Linked DNA regions of Microbaculum marinisediminis. The protein of the gene in region 1 interacts with the protein of each later gene in a pairwise test. Links are inferred from orthologs where the notes say so. Each region holds a gene or a part of one and is shown in the gene's direction. Other genes may lie near its edges.

Region 1 (4,311 bases):
TGGGCCACCTGAAATGGGTGCTGCAGGAGTTCTGCAAGGCGTTCTTCGAGGTCGACGACGTGAAGATGCGCTTCCGCGCCTCGCACTTCCCGTTCACGGAGCCGTCGATGGAGGTCGACATCAACTGCTCGCGCGTCGGCAACGAGCTCAGGATCGGCGAAGGCGACGACTGGCTGGAGATCCTCGGCTGCGGCGTCGTGCACCCGAACGTGCTGAGGGCCTGCAACCTCGATCCCAAGCGCTACCAGGGCTTCGCCTGGGGCATGGGGATCGACCGCATCGCCATGCTGAAATACGGCATGCCGGACCTGCGCGCCTTCTTCTCCGCCGACCTGCGGTGGCTGAATCACTACGGCTTCGCGCCGCTTGACGTGCCGAGCCTGGCGGGAGGGCTGTCGCGATGAAATTCACCCTGTCCTGGCTCAAGGATCACCTGGAGACCGACGAGTCGCTCAAGACGATCGTCGACAAGCTCAGCCTGATCGGGCTCGAGGTCGAGGGCGTGCACAATCCGGCCGAGGAGCTGGCGGCGTTCAAGGTCGCCCACGTGATTTCCGCCGAGCAGCATCCCAACGCCGACAAGCTGAGGGTCTGCAAGGTCGACACCGGCGACGGCACGGTGCAGGTCGTGTGCGGCGCGCCGAACGCGCGCACCGGCATGAAGGGCGTGTTCGCCCCCTCCGGCACCCACATCCCGGGAACCGGGCTCGACCTGAAGCCGACCAAGATCCGCGGCGTCGAATCGAACGGCATGCTCGTCTCCGAGCGCGAAATGGGCCTCTCCGACGAGCATGCGGGCATCATCGAGGTCGCCGAGGACACGCCGATCGGCACGCCGCTGGCCGACGTGCTGGGCCTCGACGATCCGGTCATCGAGGTGGCGGTGACGCCGAACCGGCCGGATGCGCTGGGCATCGCCGGCATCGCCCGCGATCTGGCCGCCGCCGATCTCGGCAAGGTCGTCACCCCGGAGGTCGAGCGGATCGCCGGCGAAGGCCCCTGCCCGGTCTCGGTGACCCTCGACTTTCCGGACGACGAGGCGCATCTGTGCCCGGCCTTCGCGCTGCGGCTGGTGCGCGGGGTCAGGAACGGGCCGTCCCCGGCCTGGCTGCGGCAGCGGCTGGAGGCGATCGGGCTCAGGCCGATCAACGCGCTGGTCGATATCACCAACTACATCACCTACGACCGCAACCGGCCGCTGCATGTGTTCGACGCCAACAAGGTGAAGGGCAACCTCACGGTCCGCCATGCCAGGGCCGGCGAGGAGCTGCTGGCGCTTGACGGCAAGACCTACACGTTCGCGCCTGGCCAGGTGGTCATCTCCGACGACAACGGCGTCGAATCCATCGGCGGCATCATGGGCGGCGAGGCGTCGGGCTGCGACGAGACCACGACCGACGTGCTGATCGAGTCGGCCCTGTGGGACACGTCGACCACGGCCCGCACCGGCCGCACGCTCGGCGTCCAGTCGGACGCGCGCTACCGCTTCGAGCGCGGCGTCGATCCGGCGTTCTGCGTGCCCGGCCTCGACATGGCGACGCGGATGGTGCTCGACCTGTGCGGCGGCACCGCCAGCGAAATGGTGCTGGCCGGCGCGGTGCCCGAGCCGGTCAACATCATCGCCTTCGACCCGAAGGAGGTGAAGCGGCTGACGGGCCTGGCGCTGTCGTCCGTGGAGATGCGCTCGATCCTGACGCGGCTCGGCTTCTGGGTCGCCGGCGAGGGCGAGGAGCTGCGCGTCGCGGTGCCGACATGGCGGCCGGACGTCCACGAGGCGGCCGATCTCGTCGAGGAGATCACCCGCATCGTCGGCGTCGACCGCGTGGAGACCGTGCCGCTGTCGCGCGGCAGCGCCGTTCCCAAGCCGGTCCTGACGATCCGCCAGAACCGCTGCATCATGGCGCGGCGCACGCTGGCGGCGCGCGGCATGGTCGAGGCGGTGACCTGGTCGTTCATCCCGAAACCGCACGCCGAGGCGTTCGGCGGCGGCCAGCCGGAGATCGCGCTGTCCAATCCGATCTCCTCGGAAATGAGCGACATGCGGCCGAGCCTGCTGCCCGGCCTGATCACGGCGGCGCAGAAGAACGCCGACCGCGGCTTCTCCGACCTGGCCCTGTTCGAGATCGGCGCGACCTATCACGGCGACCGGCCGGAGCATCAGCAGGAGATCGTCGCCGGCGTCCGGCGCGGCACCGCCAAAGCCGGCGGCGCGGGCCGGCACTGGTCCGGCGCGGCCGAGCCCGTCGACGTGTTCGACGCCAAGGCCGACGCGATGGCCGCGCTCGCCGCGCTCGGGGCGCCGGTCGCCACGGCGCAGGTGCAGCCCGGCGGCGGCGACTGGTATCACCCGGGCCGCTCCGGACTGATCACGCTCGGGCCGAAGACCGTGCTCGCCCGCTTCGGCGAGCTGCATCCGCGCACGCTGTCGGCGCTCGACGCGGACGGGCCGATGGTCGCCTTCGAGATCCTGCTCGACGCGATCCCCGTGCCCAAGGCGAAGCCGACCAAGGCGCGCCCGGCGCTCGACGCCTCCGACCTGATGCCGGTGCGGCGCGACTTCGCCTTCGTGGTCGACAGCGACGTCAAGGCCGGCGCCATCGTCCGGGCCGCGCGCGGCGCCGACAAGGCGCTGATCACCGGGGTCTCGGTGTTCGACGTCTTCACCGGGGCGAGCCTCGGCGAGGGCCGCAAGTCGGTCGCCATCGAGGTGACGCTGCAGCCGCGCGACAAGACTCTGACCGACGAGGAAATCGATTCGGTCGGCAAGGCGATCGTCGCCGCCGTGGAGAAGGCGACCGGCGCGACCCTGCGCTAGGCGAACGGCCAGCCTCGACATCGCAGACCCGGATAAAACCCGGCGCTCCGCCACCGCGGGCGCCGGGTTTTCCACAGGCGGCGTTGTCGAGCGCCCAATTGTTCTAGTTTTGTTTCTTATTTGAACCTTTTTTGTTCTTGCCGATTCGGAAATCCACAGGCGCGGCGCGCGAATCCGCCGCCTCCGAACTCCTAACGAAAGGTGAAGCCCTGTCGGTCGTCGCGCGTTTTATCGCGGCGCCGAAACCGGCGTCGCGATGACGCTGCCGGGCACGACATCCGCCTCCCCGCCCGTCGACCGCGTGCCGCCGCACAGGGGCGCGCATCCCAGGTCGCAAACCGGGCCACATACCGGGCCAAACGCCCGATTCACGCGCCATTGGTTAGCGCGCGTTAACACCGTCCCGATACGGACCCGTTTTGTTCCCGATCCGTCTCATACGATTCGCGGACTTAACCAAAAATGCGTCGAATCCGGCAATATTGACATGTTAACGAAAGGTGAAGCGCGGAAAACGCGCTTAATACCAGACGCCCATCGTGTGAAAGCGCGGCCCGTGGACGATCGGCACCGACGCGATCGGGCGCCGGGGCCGGTGGTCGGGGGCGACGACATAGGGCCTGGCGCCAGGGCGCAGCGACAGAAGCCGGGCGATGCGGTCTTCCGTGCGCGGATGCGACCTGAGCAGGGAGGGATCGGGGATCCGCTGGCCCGGCAGCATCATCTCCCACATGCGGCCCTGCCGGCGCTCGAGCGTCGCCAGCGCGGCGGCCAGCCCTTCGGGATCACCGGTCAGGCCCACGGCGTCGAGATCGGCGTCGTATTCGCGCGCCCGCGACAGGGCGAGCTGCAGGATCGCGCCGATGGTGGGCGCGGCGAGCAGCAGCGCGATGCCGAGCCAGGGAACGGGCGCGCCATTGGCCAGGAAGAACGGCAGATTGACGAACAGGAGCAGGACGCCGACGGTCGACATCGCGCCGGTCAGGCGGCTGACGGTATCGGCGATCGCCATCACGCGGATGTCGCCGTTGCGGATATGGCTGACCTCGTGGGCGAGCACGCCGGCGAACTGGCGCAGGGTCAGGCCGCGCACCAGCCCGTCGGTGACGCAGATCGCCGATTGCGCGGCATTGCCGACGGCGAAGGCATTCATCATCCGGCTCGGCACGTAGTAGAGCCGCGGCATCGTCGGCAGGTCGGCGCGCAGCGCAAGCTCTTCGAGCAGACGGAAGCCTTCGGGAAATTCCTCGGGCCTGAGCGGGCGGGCGCGATAGAGCCTGAGCACCATCCAGGGCGCGGCCCGCAGCGAGACGGCCAAGACCACCGCGCCGCCCGCCACGGCGGCGATGATGCCGTCGACGCCGGCGAAGATCCAGGCGCACAGCACGAGAAGCCCGAGGCTGCCGCCGACGAGCAGCCAGGTCTGAACCTGGTTGCGCAGCTTGTGGCGCCAGCGCTCGGCATGGTCGAGTGGGGCAAGCGTCATGGCCCCTATA
Region 2 (2,973 bases), on another replicon or contig:
CGTTCGAGACTGTCGGCGATGCGTCCCAGAAGTTTCGTCAGTTCGTCTTGTTCCCCGGACACCGTTACCTATCTCCTGGACTTCGCGCCTGTGGCGTATGACCCGTGCCTTGCGCGCGGACCGTATCACGCGCGCCTGCGGGGTCAATCGGCCCGCAGGCGCCGGTCCCGACAACCTTGGCAGACGGTTCGGTATCGGTTTGCAAAGCGCGAGGCTCTCGGTATAGTCCGCGCGCTTTCGCTGCGGGGAATCCGGCGGCGCACTATCCCGTTGTGTCTGGATTGGAGGAATACGATGTTCGTCACGCCCGCCTTCGCGCAGGTCCCAGGAGCGCCCGGCGGCGATTTCCTCATTTCGCTTCTGCCTTTTGTCCTGATCTTCGTGGTTCTCTATTTCCTGATCCTTCGCCCGCAGCAACGGCGCGTGAAGCAGCAGCAGGAAATGATCGGCGCCCTGCGCCGCGGTGATACCGTGGTGACCGCGGGCGGCCTGATCGGCAAGATCTCCAAGGTGATCGACGACCGGGAAATCCAGGTCGAGGTCGCCGAGGGCGTGCGTGTCCGGATTGCCCGTCATATGGTTGCCGAGGTTCGCGCCAAGGGCGAGCCCGTCAAGGACGAAGGCTAGAGCGTCCTTTCCCACGAATGTTTTTCTCCGAGCGTTAGGCCCCCATGCTGCACTTCGCCCGCTGGACCGTCATCCTGATCATCGCGATTTGCGCGGCAGGGATACTGGCGACCATCCCGAATTTCGTTTCCAAGCAGGAAGTCGAATCGTGGCCGTCCTGGATTCCGCACCGCCAGCTCGTCCTTGGCCTCGACCTGCAGGGTGGCTCGCACATCCTGATGGCGGTCGATACGGACGCGGTCATCAAGGAGCGGGTCGATACGCTGCGTGACGACGCGCGTCAGATTCTGCGCGACAAGCGCATCGGCTACACCGGCCTTGCGGCGCATGATCGCTCGGTGAGCGTGAGAATTCGTGATGTCGCTCAGACCGACGAAGCCGTGAAGGCGCTCCGCGATCTGTCCCAGCCGATAGGCTCGATTCTGACCGGTTCGACGGCCCGGGACGTCACCATCCAATCCACGCCGGAAGGTCAGATCACCCTCGATCTCAGCGAGGAGGCGATCACCCAGCGCGTCAGTTCCGCGGTCGACCAGTCGATCGAGATCGTGCGCCGCCGCATCGACGAACTGGGGACGACCGAGCCGTCCATCCAGCGCCAGGGCGCCGACCGCATTCTGGTTCAGGTGCCCGGTCTCGACGATCCGGCCCGCCTCAAGGCGCTGATCGGCCAGACCGCCAAGCTGACCTTCCGTTTTGTCGACCTGTCGATGCCGGCGACCGAGGCGCTTAATGGTCGTCCGCCGCCGGAATCCGAATTGCTGTATTCGCAGGACGACCCGCCGGCGCCCTATCTGATCGAAAAGCGCGTGATGGTAAGCGGCGAGGACCTCGTCGATGCCCAGCCCGGGTTCGATCAGCGCACCAACGAGCCGATCGTCAGCTTCCGGTTCAATTCGAGCGGTGCGCGCCGGTTCGCCGCCGCCACGCAGCAGAATGTCGGCCGGCCCTTCGCCATCGTTCTCGACAACGAGGTGATCAGTGCGCCCGTCATCCGCGAGCCGATCCTCGGCGGTTCGGGACAGATCAGCGGTGACTTCACGGTGGAGGAAGCCAACGATCTGGCGATCCTTCTGCGTGCCGGTGCGCTGCCGGCCCCGCTGACGATCCTGGAGGAGCGCACGGTCGGTCCGGGGCTCGGTGCCGACTCGGTCGAAGCAGGCAAGATCGCGGCCGTGATCGGTACCATCGCGGTGGTGATATTCATGATCGCCGTCTACGGACTGTTCGGCGTGTTCGCCAATATCGCCCTGTTCATCAACATCGCGCTCGTCATCGGAATCCTGTCGGTGCTCGGCGCGACCCTGACACTGCCCGGCATCGCGGGGATCGTCCTCACCGTCGGCATGGCGGTGGACGCGAACGTGCTGATCTACGAGCGCATCCGCGAGGAACAGAAAGCGGGCAAGAGCGCCATCGCTTCTATCGATTCAGGCTATCGGCGCGCGCTCTCGACCATCATGGATGCGAACATCACCACGCTGATCGCCGCCGTGATCCTGTTCTATCTCGGCTCTGGCCCGATCCGCGGTTTCGCCATCACGCTTGCCATCGGCATCGTGACGACGCTGTTCACGGCCTATCTCGTCAACCGTCTGATCGTCGCGGAATGGGTTCGGCTTCGTCGCCCGTCCGCTGTCCCGATCTAAACTGGGAGCGAACCTTTGCGTCTCTTGAGGCTGGTTCCGGACGACACCCATATCGGGTTCATGCGCCTTCGGCGCATCACCTTGCCGCTGTCGGCGACCCTGTCCGTTCTGTCGATCGTGCTGTTCTTCGTGGTCGGTCTGAATTTCGGCATCGATTTCCGCGGCGGCTCGCTGATCGAGATCCAGACCAAGGACGGCCCGGCCAACATCTCCGAGCTGCGCCAGACCGTCGGCGGTCTCGGGCTGGGCGACGTCCAGATCCAGGAATTCGGCGCTCCCGACGAGGTTCTGATCCGTGTCGTCCAGCAGGAGGGCGGCGAACTGGCCCAGCAGGCGGTGATCTCCAAGATCCGCGAGGCGCTGGGAGACACGGTCGACTATCGCCGCGTCGAGATCGTCGGTCCGACGGTCAGCGCCGAGTTGGCCCGTACGGGCACGATCGCGGTTCTGGCGTCGATCCTCGCGATCCTGATCTACATCTGGTTCCGGTTCGAGTGGCAGTACGCGATCGGGGCGGTGATCGCCACGGTGCACGACGTCATCATGACCATCGGCGTGTTCGCCGTGCTGCAGCTCGATTTCAATCTGTCGAGCATCGCCGCGATCCTGACCATCGTCGGCTATTCGCTGAACGACACGGTCGTCGTCTATGACCGCATTCGCGAAAATGTCCGCCGGTACCGGAAGATGCCGATGA

What was found. The genes of interacting proteins can lie anywhere in the genome.
Region 2: the proteins of pheT (region 1) and secD interact in binary tests that used the Escherichia coli proteins (3 or more experiments, as listed by UniProt). The link is inferred for Microbaculum marinisediminis from one-to-one orthologs.

The regions. Positions count from the first base shown.
Region 1 is NZ_JALIDZ010000001.1:612,687-616,997, forward strand. Bases 1-3,107 are described here. They hold pheT (phenylalanine--tRNA ligase subunit beta), read left to right. Parts: upstream 1-400; coding sequence 401-2,815; downstream 2,816-3,107. Other genes in these bases: pheS (phenylalanine--tRNA ligase subunit alpha), read left to right, coding at 1-404. Outside these bases: MUB46_RS03105 (zinc metalloprotease HtpX), read right to left, coding at 3,336-4,301.
Region 2 is NZ_JALIDZ010000010.1:33,582-36,554, forward strand. It holds secD (protein translocase subunit SecD), read left to right. Parts: upstream 1-671; coding sequence 672-2,276; downstream 2,277-2,973. Other genes in the region: MUB46_RS19435 (ATP-binding protein), read right to left, coding at 1-62; yajC (preprotein translocase subunit YajC), read left to right, coding at 295-627; secF (protein translocase subunit SecF), read left to right, coding at 2,292-2,973. UniProt on the Escherichia coli protein: Part of the Sec protein translocase complex. Interacts with the SecYEG preprotein conducting channel. SecDF uses the proton motive force (PMF) to complete protein translocation after the ATP-dependent function of SecA.